DNA from 4 places in the Pectobacterium sp. HCp5_1 genome. Region 2 is predicted to be linked to each of the others. Evidence: predicted binding sites of a transcription regulator. Region 2 holds the regulator's gene; each other region holds the start of a gene.

Region 1 (4,694 bases), on a different contig from region 2:
GCTGAGATAATCCCAATATTTACGGTCAGTCAGGTTATACACGCCGCCGTTGACTTTCACGTTCTTGCTAATGCGATAGTAGGCGGTCAGGTCAACCATGCCATAGCCAGGAATCCGCATATATTCGGTACTTGAGGTGGCGATCGCGTTGCCAGCATTGGTATAGCTTTCACGGCTGGTATCCTTCGCCTGCTTCCCTTTCTGGAAGGTCGACGTCAGGGCGGCACCGTAGCGCTGGGAAGGATCGTCGTAGGCGATACCTATCACGGCTTTCATTGGCGCAACGCTGTCGAGATCGACATAGCGGTCGCCGAGGTAGCGCGATTGCGATTGGCCTTTGGTATAGCCAAACGCCAGCGTGGTGCTGAGCCCATCAACCGCTGGGAACCAGGTGCCTAGCTGTATTTTGCTGCTGACCTCACCACCGTAGATGTAGGCTTTATCGCGGTTTTCCGCCTGATATATCGTACTGATATTGCTTGGCACATTGACGAATTTATCGGGGTTAGCGCTACGACGGTAGCGGGTATTGGCGATAAAGTTCTTATACGTGTTGTAGAACAGCGCGGTACGGAAGGTGACCCCCTCCGTCGCTTCCCCTTTTAATCCCCACTCTACGTTGTTGCTGGTTTCCGTTTTGAGGTCGCTATTGCCGATAAAGGCATACTGGGCCGGCCCGGCAAAGTTGGCATCGAGGTTGGTGCTGCCATAAAGCTGGCTGGCATCCGGGAACTGTGCGCCACGACGGTACTGCACATAGGTCGTCAACGTCGGCGTGATGTCGTAGAGGAAGCTCAGAGACGGCAGGACTTGCGTATCGCTGTTGGCTTTGCCGTACAGTCTGTTGACATCGGATTCACTGATGACACTGCCGTCACCGCTCAGGCGAACCGTGTTGGTCGGTTTGGTACGCTGATGGATAGCGCGCACGGCAGGGACAACCGAAAAGGCGTGCCCCGCCAGATCCCACGTAGCGGTATCCTGCACAAAGCCGCCGACGGTGTAGCTATTGCTATCGGCTTCCGGCTGCATGATGTTATTGGCACCCGTTTGGTTAGGCGACTGCCTGAACGGACGCTCTGTTTTGCTTTGGCTGGCGTTAAGGCCCCAACTGAACTCGTGGCGATCCCAGCTTTTCACCATATGGGTATCGAACCCATAGGTGGTGACATTGTAGTCAGAATAGACGCGGTGGCTATCTGCTGCGGCCATCCCTGTGGTTGCGGGCAGCCAGGTATTGTCGTGTGATTCGCTGTTTTGGAAGTAAATGCGGCTATCAACCAAATCGACCAGCGTGTTGTTAACGGGCGTCCAGCGATCTTTCAGGCTGGCGGTCCAACGGCGTGTCTCGCTGCTCTGTTGCGCCGTGCCGTAAATGGTGTTGTTGCCGCTTGGCAAACTACCCCAGTAGTCATAATGGGTGTGGTTGGTTTTATGGTAATAATCCAGCGTACCGGTGAGCTGATGTTCGTCGTTGGCCTGCCAAATGCCGGACGCCAAAATGGCGTTAGAGTGCCAGTTGGCAGGGTAAGCGGCGATCTCGTCGCTGTTATTACGCGTTTGCTGGCCGTCACGGCGGCTAAATACGACCACACCGCGCAATTCGTCATCACCGCCTGCTGCGGTGATGCCATTATGCCAACCATGGTTGGCGGAGTCGTAGTCGCTCTGAAAACCGAAGTAGTCCTGCTTGCCTGCTTTCAGATAGTCATCGGCAGATTTTGGCCGGAAGGAGACGCTGCCCCCGAGTGCGTTGACCGTATTTTCTGCGGAGGTGACGCCTGACTCAATATCGACGCTGCTGTACACGTAAGGGTCGATATAGTCGCGCCCCATGCCGAAGGTATTGAATCCGGCACGGCTGGCGTAGCTGCGGCCCGTGGCATTGGGCAGGGCGATGCCATCGGTATCGATCGCAACACGGTTGCTTTCAATGCCGCGAATGTTGTAGCCCGTGTAACCGCCGCGGTCGAAGCCGCTTTTCCCGGTATTACTGCCGCCGCTGGACCCGGTTGCGCTCACCAAAGGTTGATAGCGCATGATTGTGCCGAAATTGTTGCCGCCTTCTCTTTGCATGTCTGCAGCAGTCAGCGTCGTGCTTGAACCGGTCTTTTTCTCGACTTTTGGCGAGTGAACCGTCATCACATCGTCAGTCTGTCCCGCTTTCGCCGCCGAATCGTCTTGGTTCTTCACGTTGAGTGCGTTGTTGCCTGTGGTGCTATCCGCTGCCATGCTGTTCAGCGCGACGCCAGTCAAGATGCCGGTGAGAAGAATTTTATTTAAATTCTTGTTAATTAACATAATGATACTCTGCTATAAGGTTGTTCTGGCCAGCGGCGTTGGGGAAACATGGCGTGCTGGTCGCTAACGTCTGCAAGGGAAATGCAAAACGGCGAATAACATTAACTACCATGTGGTAATGATAATTATTATCAATATGCTAGGCATTATCATCTGATGTTGCAACGATGATGAATAATTCTTAATGAAACGGTATGTTCGCTATCAAAACGGAAGCGATGGGCGATGAATCAACGCTGACTTTCCCTGAGCCGCAACCGCGAGTTCATTCACGATGTCGATTGAAATACCCAAATCCGTTTTTTCACTGTTTCACGCGGCAGGCTGGCCGCATGTCGAACCACAATCAGTCCCGCCGTTTGTGCCAGAGAACCATCCGGCCGCTGACATCCTTCACGCGTTCGGCGGGTTGACGGTGGGGCAGTGCGGTGCAGGAGAAGCGTGTGCCAGCGGCGACATCGCTTTTGGCGGCAGCGAGGATTTGCAGCAGGATGAAACGCTGATTGAGTGGCAAGGCATTCTGAATACAACGCTGATTCTGATCGGCGAAACCCATCATTCGCACGGTGCTCTGCTGATGGATAGCGCGGGTGCCTGCTACGGGATGAGCTTTATACATGAGGCATTCTGGTTTGAAGGCGCGTCTTTCGGTGCTGCGGTTGAACGTATTCTGCTTGGCCGTAAGGGGAAACCGATGCTGCGACCCGGCCAGCCGTCAATTTCCGTGTACGGCGAAACGATTACCGCAGATCATCCGAGCGTTCATCGCTACCGCTAGCCACCTTCTCCGGCAGCCGTCGGATTCACATCGGTCATCGCCTGATGCGATGATTCTCTGAGGCGGCATCGTTCCCCGTGGCGCGGTTCCCTGCAGCGTAGTTTTCTGCGAATGGTTCCCTGTGACATCACCTCATCAGATAAGGTACTATTCCCGCCAAACATACCGCCGCTATGGCGTGCCGGAAAGCGTAACCATCGCGCCGCGATGTGAGGGAAGTGAGATAAATGAGTGAGATGACTCATGACGGCGCAGAAAGCCTTGCGCTGCGCACGTTTACCGAAAATGCATACCTAAATTATTCCATGTACGTCATCATGGACAGGGCATTGCCGTTCATTGGCGATGGCCTGAAGCCTGTGCAGCGTCGCATCGTGTATGCGATGTCCGAGCTGGGACTGAATGCCAGCGCCAAGTTTAAAAAATCCGCCCGTACCGTGGGTGACGTGCTGGGTAAATACCACCCGCACGGCGACAGCGCCTGCTATGAAGCGATGGTGCTAATGGCGCAGCCGTTCTCTTATCGCTATCCGCTGGTGGATGGTCAGGGGAACTGGGGTGCGCCGGACGATCCGAAATCCTTCGCCGCCATGCGTTATACCGAATCGCGGCTCTCCAAATATGCGGAAGTGCTGCTGTCTGAACTCGGGCAGGGCACGGTCGATTACACCCCGAACTTTGATGGCACGATGCAAGAGCCGAAGATGCTGCCTGCGCGTCTGCCTAATATTCTGCTGAACGGCACTACTGGGATCGCCGTCGGGATGGCCACGGACATACCGCCGCACAACGTGCGTGAAGTCGCCGCCGCCGCGGTCATGCTGCTGGAAAACCCGAAGGCCTCGCTGGACGAGTTATTGCAGCATGTTCAAGGGCCGGATTTCCCGACGGAAGCTGAAATCATTACGCCGCGCGATGAAGTGCGCAAACTCTACCAGAATGGCCGTGGTTCCGTGCGTATGCGTGCGGTGTGGAAGAAAGAAGACGGTGATGTCGTGATTACCGCGCTGCCACATCAGGTTTCTGGTGCCAAAGTGCTGGAGCAGATTGCCAGCCAGATGCGTGCGAAGAAGCTGCCGATGGTCGAAGACCTGCGTGATGAATCCGATCACGAGAATCCAACCCGTCTGGTACTGGTGCCACGCTCAAACCGGATCGATATGGATCAGGTGATGAACCACCTGTTCGCCACGACCGATCTGGAAAAAAGCTATCGCGTTAACATGAACATGATCGGTCTGGATGGTCGCCCAAGCGTGAAAGGGCTAGTCGAGATCCTGAGCGAGTGGCTGGTCTTCCGTCGCGACACCGTGTGCCGCCGTCTGAACTACCGTCTGGAAAAAGTGCTCAAGCGCCTGCATATCCTTGAAGGTTTGCTGATCGCGTTCCTGAATATCGATGAAGTCATTCATATCATCCGCACGGAAGATGAGCCGAAGCCTGTTCTGATGCGCCAGTTCAGCCTGAGTGAAACACAGGCTGAAGCGATCCTTGAGCTGAAATTACGTCATTTGGCCAAGCTGGAAGAGATGAAGATCCGCGGTGAGCAGGACGATCTGGCAAAAGAGCGCGATCAGCTTCAAGCGCTGCTGGCGTCAGACCGTAAGCTCAGCAA
Region 2 (4,694 bases):
TCGATACGCCACCCCAAAGAACACAAAAAATGCCCAGCACCCACAGCATCGCGGTTCTGATGGCAATATTTTTTATAAGTTTCATAGCTCACTCCAAATCAGGAAAATGGTTAAAAAGATTTTTATCGCTAATCAACCGATATGAATCAGAAAATTCACACCATGAAACAAGTCACTTCTCCCTAGCGTTCACATTTCACCGAGTTGAAAACTCAAAAACCACGCTAACTCATCGGCTAAATACAGAGAATATTTAGCGTTCTCGCTATATTTATTAATATAATTTTTCACACTGAGAATAAATTCACCTATTTCTATAGATATAAGTCTTTTAATCAGAGAGTTGCAATCAAACGTGCCGCGCACCCACGTCCTGCTTGCGTTGGCACGGACATACCTATTAGGCAATAAGGTGATTTGAGATGAGTTTTCATTTTATTCTTTAACATCAAAAGAATAAAACCCTTTCTTTCATGATTACATCGTTTCAGCTGCAAATGGTTATAATTCTTATTTCCATTCATTAAGAATATTCCCGAGAAATGTTACCGATTTTCAGTCCTATAAAACATTATCTTTTGTGTGCACTTTAATTCTCAGGAATAGTGATGTACCGCTCCGTGATTTTTATTTTTCACAAACAGAAGTCTGCTTTTAATTACAATTGAAACAACCAGAGAAATAAAAAATACATCCATAAAAAATGAAACGTCGTTGCAAATATATAACCGCAATTATATTAAGGAAATGTGTACTGAATCTCAGACGATAACATAATCCCTATTCATTATAGGGGATTTAGTATCAACAGAGAGGTTTTCGTTTTCTTACTTACCCCGCATTCCACACACTCTTGATTTACGCATCCTTACCGATACGAGTTTCTCCCGATGTGAGTGTCTGTTATTATTAACAGATAAGTGGGTGAAACATTACACCATACCATTAGGAATCAAGAGGTTATTTAATTCATGGCTCTCATCGGAATATTCTTTGGCAGTGATACCGGCAACACTGAAAACATCGCCAAAACGATTCAACAGCAGTTAGGCACCAACGTCGCTGATGTTCATGACATCGCCAAAAGCAGCAAAGAAGACCTCGAAGGTTTCGATATTCTGCTGCTGGGTATTCCAACCTGGTATTACGGTGAAGCTCAGTGCGATTGGGATGACTTCTTCCCGTCGCTGGAAGAAGTGGATTTCACAGGAAAATTGGTTGCTCTGTTTGGCTGCGGCGATCAGGAAGATTATGCAGAATACTTCTGTGATGCCATGGGCACCATCCGTGACATCATTGAACCTCGCGGCGCGACAATTGTCGGCCACTGGCCAACAGAGGGCTATTACTTTGAAGCCTCTAAAGGGCTCGCCGACGACAATCACTTCATCGGTCTGGCTATCGATGAAGACCGCCAGCCTGAACTGACCAGCGAACGCGTAACAACGTGGGTGAAACAGATCAGCGATGAGCTGAACCTGAAAGAACTGGTTGGCTAAGCCATTTCGGCTCTGATAATCCCTATCAGAGCCGAAAACAGCATTGATAGGTAAAACCTTTCATAATAATTGATACATTTTTTTAACTTCTATCAGTAAACCTGTACAATAATCCCATCGGCTTTGTATGTGCATCATCATTTCCTCATTCATCAACAACGAATTGCGTTGTATACCAATAGTGTGAATGGGGACAATATTGTTAACATTCCCTTGTTTTCATTTTGTATGCGCGGTTCTATAATTGAGACGCTTTTGCATTTTTTGAGCCGACCGATGTCATAGGCTAGGCAGCCTCCATTGATAAGTAAGCAACAGGATTAAACCCGCATGACTGACAACAATACCGCATTAAAGAAGGCCGGCCTGAAAGTCACTCTTCCAAGACTGAAAATACTGGAAGTGTTACAGGACCCTGTCTGCCATCACGTCAGTGCGGAAGATTTATATAAGAAACTGATTGATATGGGCGAAGAGATTGGTCTCGCTACCGTCTATCGCGTACTCAACCAGTTTGATGATGCGGGTATCGTAACCCGTCATAACTTCGAAGGTGGCAAATCCGTCTTTGAATTGACGCAGCAGCATCATCACGATCACTTAATTTGCCTCGACTGTGGCAAAGTCATTGAATTCCGCGATGAATATATCGAAGCACGTCAACGTGAGATCGCAGAAAGACACGGCATTAAACTGTCCAACCACAGTCTGTATCTTTATGGGCATTGCAGTGAAGGGGATTGCCGAGAGGATGAAACCCTGCACGATTCCACACGATAAATCGACCGCATAAAAAAATAAAACCGCCGAGGCGGTTTTATTTTTGTCTTCTAACTGGTGGCCTTAGCCTACCCAGGTATCACGTAGTCCAACCGTACGGTTAAACACCAGATGTTCTGCACTGGAGTAAACGCGGTCAGCACAGAAATAGCCTTCACGCTCAAACTGATACGCTTTCTCTGCTTCTGCCTGCGCCAGGCTTGCTTCCACAAAACCTTGCGTAATTTTCAGTGAATCTGGATTAATCGTCGACAGGAAGTCTTCCGCCGCGCCAGGGTTTGCCACACTGAACAGGCGATCGTACAAGCGGAATTCAGCTGGTACAGCGTGTGCCGCAGAAACCCAGTGGATAACGCCTTTCACTTTACGACCATCAGCCGGATCTTTGCTCAGCGTTTCCGCATCATAGCTACAGTAGATCGTGGTGATAGTACCCTGCTCGTCTTTTTCAATGCGTTCTGCTTTGATCACATAAGCGTTACGCAGACGCACTTCTTTACCCAGCACCAGACGCTTGTACTGCTTGTTAGCTTCTTCACGGAAGTCAGCACGATCGATGTAAACTTCGCGGCTGAATGCGACCTGACGTGAACCCATTTCTGGCTTGTTCGGATGGTTTGGCATCGCGACAAACTCTTCGTGCTCGGCTGACAGGTTCTCGATCACGACTTTGACCGGATCCAGCACCGCCATGGCACGCGGCGCGTTCTCATTCAGGTCGTCGCGGATACAGGATTCAAGCGCGGCCATTTCCACGTTGTTATCCTGCTTCGTTACGCCGATGCGCACACAGAATTCACGGATAGAGGCTGCGCTATAACCACGACGACGCAAACCAGAGATGGTCGGCATACGCGGATCGTCCCATCCTTCAACGACGTTTTCCACAACCAGCTGGTTCAGCTTACGCTTGGACATAATCGCGTATTCAAGATTGAGGCGAGAGAACTCGTACTGACGTGGATGGCAAGGAATAGTGATGTTATCCAGCACCCAGTCATACAGACGACGGTTGTCCTGGAATTCCAGCGTACACAGCGAATGCGTGATCCCTTCCAGCGCATCGGAAATGCAGTGGGTGAAGTCATACATCGGGTAGATGCACCACTTGTTGCCCGTCTGGTGGTGATCGGCAAATTTAATGCGATACAACACCGGATCGCGCATCACGATAAAGGACGATGCCATATCGATTTTTGCACGCAGACAGGCTGTACCTTCCGCAAACCCACCGTTACGCATTTTTTCAAACAGCGTCAGGTTTTCCTGCACGGTGCGATCGCGGTAAGGGCTGTTTTTTCCCGGTGCCGTCAGCGTACCGCGGTATTCGCGAATCTGCTCAGGCGTCAGTTCATCAACGTAAGCCAGCCCTTTACCGATCAGCTCAACCGCATAAGCGTGCAGTTGATCGAAATAATCAGAAGAATAGCGAACGTCGCCGCTCCATGAAAAACCCAGCCACTCAACGTCACGTTTGATCGACTCAACGTATTCGATGTCTTCTTTTACCGGATTAGTATCGTCAAAACGCAGGTTGCATTGCCCCTGATAGTCACGCGCGATACCAAAATTCAGGCAAATAGACTTTGCATGCCCAATATGCAGATAGCCGTTCGGCTCTGGCGGGAAACGCGTCTGAATATGGTCATGCTTACCGGACGCCAGATCTTCATCAATAATCTGACGGATAAAGTTGGTTGGGCGGGCTTCAGCCTCACTCATTCTTCATTCCTCAATGCTAAAACGACGTATAACCGACAATGATCCAACAAGCTACGCTGGGAAACAACCGTTAGTTTCATTTAATTATTCATAACGAAAAAAAAGGGCGAGATTGCTATCTCGCCCTATCCATTTCATCGGTATAACACCGCGTTAAACGATCAACATCGTCGTATTACACCTTGTCATACTCGGCTTTCAGCGCGGTCGCTATCGATTCAGCCTGCGTACCTACCACAATCTGTACGCTCTGCTTATTCAGACGAATAACGCCCGCCGCACCAAGACGTTTTGCCTGTGCATCATCAACCAGAGAAGAATCAGCCACGTTCAAACGCAGACGTGTGATACAGGCATCAATGCCCGTCAGATTGGCTTTTCCGCCAAGCGCCTGCAAATAGCCCCGCGCCAGCGTCGCCGTATCGCTTGATTTCTCGCCCGCAGACGCCGTGCTCACGTCATAGCCATCGGCTTCGCTACCGCTCACAGCCAGCTCACGCCCTGGCGTTAACAGATTGAAGCGAGTGATGGTAAAGCGGAACACCAGATAGTAAATGACGAAGAATACCAGCCCCTGAGCAAGCAGCATGTACCACTGGGTGGCCAGCGGGTTACGTGAGGACAGCACCATATCGACCAGACCCGCACTGAAACCAAAACCGGCAATCCAATGCATGCTGGCTGCGATAAAGA
Region 3 (4,694 bases), on a different contig from region 2:
GAACCAGCATGACGTCAATGAACGGCGTGACGTTAATGTCATGCATTTCACCGTCATCACTCACGTCCTCCTTCAAATGCATCGCCATGACTTAACCCACCCGCAGTTTATGCGCTGCTGAAGACGCCCGGTTATCGTTGCTGGCAGCCACGTCGAGATCGCGACTTTGCAGCAGCAGCACTTGGGCAGCCACATCGCCGACCATCGCTTTGTAACCAGCAATCGAACGAGCAAAGACGTTATAGATGACCACCGCAGGAATCGCGGCAACCAGACCAATCGCCGTCGCCAGCAGGGCTTCTGCAATCCCCGGAGCAACGACCGCCAGGTTAGTGGTTTGCGTCTGTGCGATACCGATGAAGCTGTTCATGATGCCCCATACCGTACCGAACAGCCCCACGAACGGGGCAACTGCGCCGACGGTCGCCAGATAGCCGTTACCACGCCCCATGTGACGCCCGGTAGCCGCCACGCGACGTTCCAGACGAAACGCGGTGCGCTCTTTAATTCCGTTGTTGTCATCAGAACGTGCGGAAAGCTCCAGTTCGTTCTGCGCATCCACCAGCAATTGCTGTGCGACGCTGCCGGCTTTGAACGCGTCCGCAGTTTCCAGCGCGTCGTCCAGTGTTTTCGCCTGTTCCAACGCCAGATACTCACGACGCAGGCGGCGTTTCGCGCCAGACATCTCAACGCTTTTACTGAAGAAGATCGCCCAGGTAATCACGGAGGCCAGCAGTAAACCGATCATCACCGTTTTCACCACGGCGTCAGCGTGCTGGTACATACCCCAGACGGACAAATCGGTTTTCATCAGGTTATTGGTGCCCGGTGCCGCACTGGCAGGCAGCGCGAGTGCTGACGCTGGTGCCTGCACATCGGTCGTCACAGGAGCGGAAGGCGACGCAGCAGCAGCAGGCTGAGCGACGGGTGCTGCATTCTCTGTCGATAACGGTGCCGTTGCGGGAGCCGCAAACGCATTTCCACTTAGTCCCGCCGTACACAGCAGGATAACCAGCACGCTACGGGAAAATGCGCTGAACGCGCCACGTTTTTTTTGCCAGGTTGATAACACCTGTTGAGTTGTATTACTGACAGCCGTCTTCACGCTGTGCCTCCACCATTCATTCAGTACGATACCCGCAGGTACTATGACGCAATAACGCAGCCTGAAATGATACCAAACCCTGAACGAATTGATAGTCGTTCTCATTATTATTTACATCAGATAACGCACTTTCCTTGCGTTTTGACAGGGTTTAAGGGGTATTGCCTGCATATCGACAGAAAAAGCATAAAAACGACAAGAAAAAGCCCATTACGGAATATCCCGGGCGGGATAGCCCGAAAACACGGCGTGATATCCCAGATTTTATGATCGAATTTTTATTATCGGCTTTTTGTGATCAACATTAAGTTATCACACCATTTCACAATGGCTGGCGATAAGTTTACTGAAATAAACAGGTGCACAAGAAGAAAATAAGACAAATAAAAACATCATGTTATGTATATCTACATGAAGAAAGCAGGAATAAAATCCATATAAAACAGCATTTCATATTAGCTTTTTCTTTTGTGACACGAGTCATTCTACGAAGTTGTATAATAGGTTAGCTTAACTCGCAGAGAATGCTGACGTGTGCCACAATAATACGTAATAGATTTCCGTGTTCTCATCATTAAACCCGCTGCTCATTACTCTATTTTTCATGGGTTTATATTTTTAAATCACTATTTGATTATCGATAATATCACCCCACCTCTGGAGATAATTCAATGAAGCTGTCGAAAACATTGATCGGCGTTTGTCTGGGTTCTACTGCACTCCTGATGAGCCACGCGATTCAGGCACAACAAATTAAAGCCTCTGATGTTCACCCTGAAGGTTACCCGAATGTCGTCGCCGTTCAGAAAATGGGAGAGAAATTAAAAGCTGCCACAAGTGGCAGGCTGGAAATTAAAACCTTCCCCGGCGGAGTATTGGGTGATGAGAAACAAATGATTGAGCAGGCGCAGCTCGGTGCCATTGATATTATTCGCGTATCAATGACGCCTGTTGCGGCGATTTTACCGGAAATAGAAGTCTTCACACTGCCCTATATTTTCCGTGATGAAGATCATCTGCATAAAGTGCTGGATGGAAAAATCGGTCAGGAAATTGGTGACAAGATTACCCAGAGCAGTAAATCAAAATTGGTTTTCCTGGGCTGGATGGACGCGGGAACGCGTAACTTAATCACCAAGGATCCGGTGGTGAAACCAGAAGACCTCAAAGGCATGAAAATTCGCGTACAGGGTAGCCCAGTTGCGCTGGCCACGCTAAAAGCGATGGGGGCTAACTCGATTGCCATGGGCGTGAGTGAGGTCTTCAGCGGCATGCAAACCGGCGTCATTGACGGCACCGAAAATAACCCGCCAACGTTTGTCGCACACAACTACCTGCCTGTCGTGAAAAACTATACCTGGAGTCGCCACTTCATTATTCCTGAGCTGTTCCTGTATTCCAAAGCCAAATGGGACAAACTATCCAAGGAAGATCAGGATCTTATCCTGAAGCTGGCGAAAGAAGCACAGCAGGAACAGCGCGTACTGTGGAAAGAATATACGCAGCAATCTCTGGATAAAATGAAAGCTGGCGGCGTTCAGTTCCATGAAATTGATACCGAGTACTATTTCAAAGCCACGCAACCCGTACGCGATCAGTTTGGTGCCAAATATCAGGATCTGATTAAAGCCGTCGCTGACGTCCAATAAAAAACTTATATCTAAAATAGTTCCGTTGTCGAGATAGGGCCACACGTCGTCGTTTTTCACCATGCAACGTGTTGGCCCTTTATACGAATAAAGCAGGGTGATGTATTCCACTGTACGACATGCTGCTGCCTTTTTGGGGCAAACACGCCGCACTCCTACAACCGGCTTGGTATAAAACGGGTAGTTAATAGGGATAAAGCACTCGTGGCTTTATCTGCCATTCTTTTCATCGGGTAGAGAATATGGCCAACGCATACATTTCAGCCATGGACCTGTTATACAGAATTGCTATGTGGGTCTCTGGTATTTCATTATTAATTATGACACTCATTATTCCTATGGGAATATTTTCCCGCTATGTAATGAATGAGGGAATTTCATGGCCAGAACCCATCTCTATTCTGTGTATGGTGACGTTTACCTTTGTCGGTGCCGCCGTTAGCTATCGAGCTTGTACGCACATTGCAGTGACCATGTTAACCGATCGCTTACCTGAAAAATTAAAAAGCGCATGTGCTTTTATCGCTGAACTTCTGATGATGATCATAAGCGTCTTTATTCTTTACTACGGCACTATGCTGTGTATTGAACTCTGGGAACAACCCGTCGCCGAATTCCCTTTATTAAGCGCCGGGGAAACTTACCTCCCCTTACCGATTGGTTCGCTCATTACATTATTATTCATCATCGAACGAATTTGCTTTGGCTCACAGGATAAACGTCCCGTGGTCATGCTCGGCAATTCTTAACCCGGAGCCAATACCATGGATGCTTTCGTCTTACTTGCAACACTGGCGGTTTTGCTTGCCGTCGGCGTTCCTGTAGCCTATTCAGTCGGTTTGAGTGCTATCGTCGGTGCATTTTGGATCGAGATTCCTCTGGAAGCTGTCATGATCCAAATTACGAGCGGGGTGAATAAATTCTCACTGCTCGCCATTCCTTTCTTTATTCTGGCTGGTGCCATTATGGCCGAAGGCGGCATCGCCCGCCGTCTGGTTAATTTTGCCTATATCTTTGTTGGCTTTATTCGCGGCGGCTTATCGCTGGTGAATATCGTCGCCTCAACGTTCTTCGGTGCAATATCCGGCTCCTCCGTCGCAGACACCGCGTCAATCGGCTCTGTGATGATCCCAGAAATGGAAAAGAAGGGGTACCCGCGTGACTTCGCCGCTGCTGTTACTGCCAGCGGTTCCGTTCAGGCAATATTGATCCCTCCCAGCCATAACTCCGTTATTTATTCACTGGCTGCCGGTGGTTCCGTTTCCATCGCCGCTCTGTTTATCGCTGGCGTATTGCCAGGGATCTTACTCGGTTTGACTCTCATGGTGATGTGCGTCGGTTTCGCCCATCAGCGCGGCTATCCGAAAGGCGAACGCGTGCCGTTCCGTCAGGCGCTGAAAATCTTTGTCGATACCCTGTGGGGATTGATGACGGTTGTCATTATTATGGGCGGGATTTTATCCGGTATTTTTACCGCAACCGAGTCTGCGGCCATCGCCTGTCTGTGGTCCTTCTTCGTGACCATGTTTATCTATAAAGATTACAAGTGGTCTGAGCTGCCTACGCTGATGTACCGCACGGTGAAAACCGTCACAATCGTGATGATCCTGATCGGCTTCGCTGCCGCCTTCGGTGCCATCATGACTTACATGCAGCTGCCCGCCCGCATTACCGAATTTTTCACCTCTATTTCGGATAACAAGTACGTCATCCTGATGTGTATTAACATCATGCTGCTGCTGCTTGGTACGCTGATGGATATGGCACCGCTGATCCTGATTCTAACCCCAGTACTGCTTCCGGTGGCGCTTTCACTCGGCATCGATCCGGTACATTTCGGCATGATTATGATGGTTAACCTGGGGGTTGGGTTAATCACGCCACCAGTGGGGTCGGTACTTTTCGTCGCCAGCGCGGTCAGTAAGCAGAAGATAGAACAG
Region 4 (4,694 bases), on a different contig from region 2:
CCAGAGAGTGGGTTGAGCAAGTTGTTAACAAGGCGAATGCGCTTCAGCCAGACCTGATGGTACTCACTGGGGATATGTTCGATGGGCATGTTTCTCAACGTTATGCCGATGTAAAACCTTTACGCGAGCTCCGCGCGCGTTACGGCATCTATGCGATTACAGGAAACCATGAATACTATTTTGATTACCGGTCGTGGTTGCGTGCCTGGGAGTCACTGAACATCCCATTTTTGCTGAATACACATGTGCGTATTGAAAAAGACGGTCAGTCGTTGGTGTTAGCGGGTGTGACCGATGAAGCCGCGATAAAAGAGGGTGAAATGGGGCCGGATATCGCGCGAGCATTGGAGGGATCTAAGGGCAGTGACACGATTATTCTTCTTGACCATCGGCCTGGCAATGCGCGGGTTAATTCACATTATGGCGTTAGTCTTCAACTATCGGGGCATACGCATGGTGGGATGATTCGGGGGCTGGATATTGCAATCAAGCCTGCTAATGACGGTTTTATCTCTGGCCTATACCGAGTGGGGGAGATGAATCTTTACGTCAGTAACGGGGCGGGTTTATGGAATGGGTTTCCCGTTCGATTAGGTCGGCCTGCCGAGATCACGCATATCGTCTTAAACAAAGGATAAGCAGTACGGCTTGTTCTGTATTAAAGAGGAATGGATATGAACGACACGATTATTGCAAAGGGGCGTACCGCTGTGATTACCGGCGCGGCTAAAGGCTTGGGAGCCGCGGCGGCGCGCCGCTTAGCGGCTGAAGGTATGCGGCTGAGCTTGTTTGATCGTGATGCAGAAGGGCTGAAAACACTAGCTACTTCTCTGGGGTCTGACGTTGACGCTATTTGCGTGTTGGGTGATGTTACGGTTGAAAACGATCTAAAACGCTTACAGGAACGCACCTTTGCCCAATTCGGTGAGGTGGCGCTTTTGATGAATAACGCGGCGATCAAAGAGGGGGCGAGCCCATGGGGCAAGCCTTGTGATTGGTTGCTTCAACTTAATGCGAATCTTTTTTCTATCATCACGATGCAGCATCTCTTCGTACCTAACATGATGGCGCAAGAGGGAAGGAGTGCGATTGTGAACCTAGGATCAAAAGAAGGAATTACCACCCCACCGGGTAACGCCGCCTACAGCGTTGCTAAAGCCGGAGTTAAAGTCTTGACTGAACAATTAGCGCATGAACTGCGTAATCATATCGGTGGAAAAGTGACGGCTCACTTGCTGGTGCCGGGATATACGTGGACGCCGATGAATTTCCCTGGCATGGATGAAACCACGGATTCTCAACCCTCTGCTGCCTGGAGTGCGCATCAGGTCATCGATTATTTTATCGAGCATTTTCGTCAAGGGGATTTTTATATCATTTGCCCAGATAATGAAGTCACAACGGCGATGGATAAAAAACGTATTGCTTGGGCTTCTCAGGATATTCTCAACAATCGTCCTGCGCTATCCCGTTGGCATCCAGAATGGAAAATGGCTTTTGAGGAATGGATGGCGTCCTAATTGGGCTCTAGGTGGAGCATTACGACAGCATGTCGGATAATCATTCATCTGAATGGTGATAATGATTATCGTTAGTGTTTTGTTTATGGTAAGTTGCGGTGATGGGTTTGATCCCACTGACTGATTTTCCTTACAAAACATACGGTTTTCTCACTATGTCTTTAGCTACCCGTACAACGTCTTCCGCCTATCGGCTGTTCAACTTACGCTTAGAGAGTAAGACGTTACTCTCACCTTCATTAGCTCGCTGCGTGTTCACCGGCCCAGAAGTGCGCCAGATGAAACTGGACGCGCCGGATCAGCGCATCAAGCTGCTGTTCGCCAGTGAAAGCGGGGAACTGACGCCGATGGCCGTGAGCGATATCTGGTATCAGGATTATCTGGCGCTTCCGCGTGAGCGTCGCCCCATTTTGCGTACCTATACGCTGCGTTCCGTTTCACGCGAGTCACAGCAGGCAACGATCGATTTTGTGCTGCACGGCGATACCGGGCCTGCCTCAAGCTGGGCGAATCACGCTAAGCCGGGCGATGCGCTACAGATTGTCGCGCCCAATGCGGAGGCCGATGGCGACAGCGGCGGCTATGAATGGGCACCGCACGAGGGCGTTGAGCAGGTGCTGCTGATTGCGGATGAAACGGCGCTGCCTGCGGCAATGGGAATTCTTGAACAGCTGGCTACCCAGCCTTCTCCGCCGTCGGTGCAGGCTTTTTTTGAAGTGCCGAAAGCGGCTGACTGCGTGACATCAGGCGACTTCCCGTTTGCGCAGATTCACTGGCTGCCGCGTGAGGAAACGGGCAGCACAGTATGGGGCGAACGCCTGCTGGCTGCGGTGCAACAGGACGTGAAGATTCCCGCCAGTGCCTGTACTAACCGTGATGAAATCGCACAGGAAACGCCAGAAGACGAGCTACTGTGGGAACGGGCAACGGCACATCGCCCGTTTTACGCGTGGGCGGCGGGAGAATCTTCCGCCATCAAACGGCTGCGCCGCTATCTGCTCGACGAGCGGCACCTCGATAAAGAGACGATCAACTTTATGGCGTACTGGTCTCATCGCTAAGAGAAACGTCAGGAGGGAGATTCCCTCCTGTGTCTATTTCCCCATCATCTCCGCCAGCTGCTGTGCATCCGGCAGCCCGACGACCTGCTGTAGCTCATTCTTATCATTCAGGTAATAGATGGCGGGCGTGACGTTTGCACCCAGTTCATCCATTAGTCGCTGATTATGCTGAATGTTATTCCAGATATCGCGTGATGAGGCCTTGGGGAACGGGGGCACCGTTTTGCCGTTCGAGAGCTCATATTCATGCCAGGCTTTAGCCGGATCGCTGGCGGCAAGAATCGCGGCGGCATAACGCCCGCTTTCCGGTTTGATGACGCCGACCAGCAGGGTTTGCAACTGGACTTTCCCCGCTTTTACCCACGGCTGTGCCTGCTGCCAGAACTGTTTGCAGTACGGGCAGAACGGATCGGCAAAGACGATGATTTTACGCGGTGCATCCTTCGCCCCTTCGGTAATAAACGACGCCTGCTGTAATTTCTGCCACATCTCCCGACCGGCAGGCACATACACTTCCTGCTGAATTAGCGCTTCACTCAGGTTGTTGCCGTGTTCGTCATACATATAGCCCGAAATGGCATGCTTACCGTCCGGCGTTAAGTAGATAGTCACCCCCACGCCCTGATAACTACCCAGCCAGCCTTGTACGCCGCCGGGGGCAGTGAACGGTTTGATGATCGTAATACCTTGTTTTTCGATGCTCTTCACCGCATCTGGCAGAGCATCTTGCGCCAGAGAAGGCGCGGAAAGCGTCAATAAAGCGAGCGTGAGGAAGACGCGTTTTATCATGGTGTTGCACCTGTATTGTGAGTCATTGCCTGCCGGATAGCGTAGCGGAAGGCAACCGGCTGGGGGAGCTTATTTACGCTTTTTGAATCTGGGCCTGATGTGAGCTGTCGTTATGCGATCTTGGCTGAAGAGATGTGTTGGGTAGGGTCAGGCTCTGTCGTATATTACGTGGAGCTTAATTAGGATTGCTTGTCGGTTGTCTTGCACCATTCTTCTCGCAGAGAAGGATGCGTTTTGTGGTTTTCCCTGCTGGAGTGATGAATTACCGTGACGTTGACCGAATCGCTGATTGCTTTTACGTTTGCCGCGACGCTATTAACCCTGACGCCGGGTTTGGACACGGCATTGATTCTACGCACCGCGACCGTTGAAGGCAGTAAGAAGGCCTTCCATGCGGCGTTTGGTATTCAAGTCGGCTGCCTGATTTGGGGCGCGATGGTGGCGTTTGGTCTGGGAACGCTGATTGCGGCGTCGGAACTGGCCTATAACATCCTGAAATGGTGCGGTGCGGCGTATCTCTGCTGGCTGGGTTTGCAAATGATCCTGAAACCCAGAACCGAGTTGGTGATGGCGGCGTCACAAGACGCACCGAAGCAGCAGAACTGGTTTCTCCGTGGCATGTTGGGTAACGTACTCAATCCGAAAATCGGCGTGTTCTATGTTTCATTCCTGCCGCAGTTTATCCCTGCCGGCCATTCGGTCGTGCTGTGGACTTACCTGCTTGTTCTTATTCACGTCTTTATCGGCACGCTGTGGTCGTCCACGCTGATTGCCGCTACGCGCCCGCTGTCGCGTTTTTTACGTCGTGGTTCCGTAGTGAAGTGGATGGACCGAACGACAGGCGTTCTCTTTCTGGCATTCGCCGCGCGTCTGGCTTTTTCCCGGCGGTAGGACGGCTTTAGCATCGATATTATCGATAAACGCCCCTCATACCTCAGAGCCTGCCGAACAGTAGCGCGATGAGCGTGAGGATCGCTTTACTGAGCGGCTGTCCTTTCTCTTCTGCTAACAGATAGAGTGGGGTGGTGCGCCTTTCCCCCTGTTGCAACGGTAATATTTGCAAGTCGCCGCGCGTAATGTGTTCTGCAATTCGTGCTTCCGGCAGCCAGCCGTAGCCCACCTGATGCAAAACGGCCTGCGTAGCGGCTTCAAACGTGGTGAATGTCCAACTCTCGGCGGAGGAAGGCTGCGTATGCGGCGCTGTGCGCGTCACGATCTCTACGCAAGGGTAGTGAGACAGTGCCTCGTGGCTTAACGGCGTGGGGAGTGCGAAAAGCGGATGGTGGCAGTGCGCAACAGCGACAAAATCAACGTTCATCAGCCA

What was found. The regulator Fur, encoded in region 2, represses iron uptake genes when iron is present. The targets are predictions, from matches to a motif close to ATAATAATGAGAACNACTATCAA.
Region 1: Q3A88_RS12070 (TonB-dependent receptor domain-containing protein) is a predicted target of Fur. The motif match lies at 2,414-2,436, and genes of this name have one in related genera.
Region 3: exbB (tol-pal system-associated acyl-CoA thioesterase) is a predicted target of Fur. The motif match lies at 1,194-1,216, and genes of this name have one in related genera.
Region 4: Q3A88_RS13380 (siderophore-interacting protein) is a predicted target of Fur. The motif match lies at 1,576-1,598, and genes of this name have one in related genera.

What each region holds. Positions count from the first base shown of each region.
Region 1 covers NZ_JAUMIO010000015.1:44,643-49,336, forward strand. Annotated here, with positions in the region: gene Q3A88_RS12070 (TonB-dependent receptor domain-containing protein) at 1-2,301, opposite strand, end outside; gene Q3A88_RS12075 (SUKH-3 domain-containing protein) at 2,576-3,079, shown strand; gene parC (DNA topoisomerase IV subunit A) at 3,307-4,694, shown strand, end outside.
Region 2 covers NZ_JAUMIO010000005.1:52,826-57,519, forward strand. Annotated here, with positions in the region: gene Q3A88_RS05595 (methyl-accepting chemotaxis protein) at 1-85, opposite strand, end outside; gene fldA (flavodoxin FldA) at 972-1,499, shown strand; gene fur (ferric iron uptake transcriptional regulator) at 1,830-2,279, shown strand; gene glnS (glutamine--tRNA ligase) at 2,343-4,001, opposite strand; gene nagE (N-acetylglucosamine-specific PTS transporter subunit IIBC) at 4,177-4,694, opposite strand, start outside.
Region 3 covers NZ_JAUMIO010000015.1:60,723-65,416, reverse strand. Annotated here, with positions in the region: gene exbD (TonB system transport protein ExbD) at 1-88, opposite strand, end outside; gene exbB (tol-pal system-associated acyl-CoA thioesterase) at 92-1,105, opposite strand; gene Q3A88_RS12140 (TRAP transporter substrate-binding protein) at 1,777-2,754, shown strand; gene Q3A88_RS12135 (TRAP transporter small permease) at 2,997-3,503, shown strand; gene Q3A88_RS12130 (TRAP transporter large permease) at 3,519-4,694, shown strand, end outside.
Region 4 covers NZ_JAUMIO010000018.1:615-5,308, forward strand. Annotated here, with positions in the region: gene Q3A88_RS13370 (metallophosphoesterase) at 1-638, shown strand, start outside; gene Q3A88_RS13375 (SDR family NAD(P)-dependent oxidoreductase) at 675-1,520, shown strand; gene Q3A88_RS13380 (siderophore-interacting protein) at 1,676-2,581, shown strand; gene dsbG (thiol:disulfide interchange protein DsbG) at 2,615-3,370, opposite strand; gene Q3A88_RS13390 (LysE family translocator) at 3,638-4,261, shown strand; gene Q3A88_RS13395 (LysR family transcriptional regulator) at 4,305-4,694, opposite strand, start outside.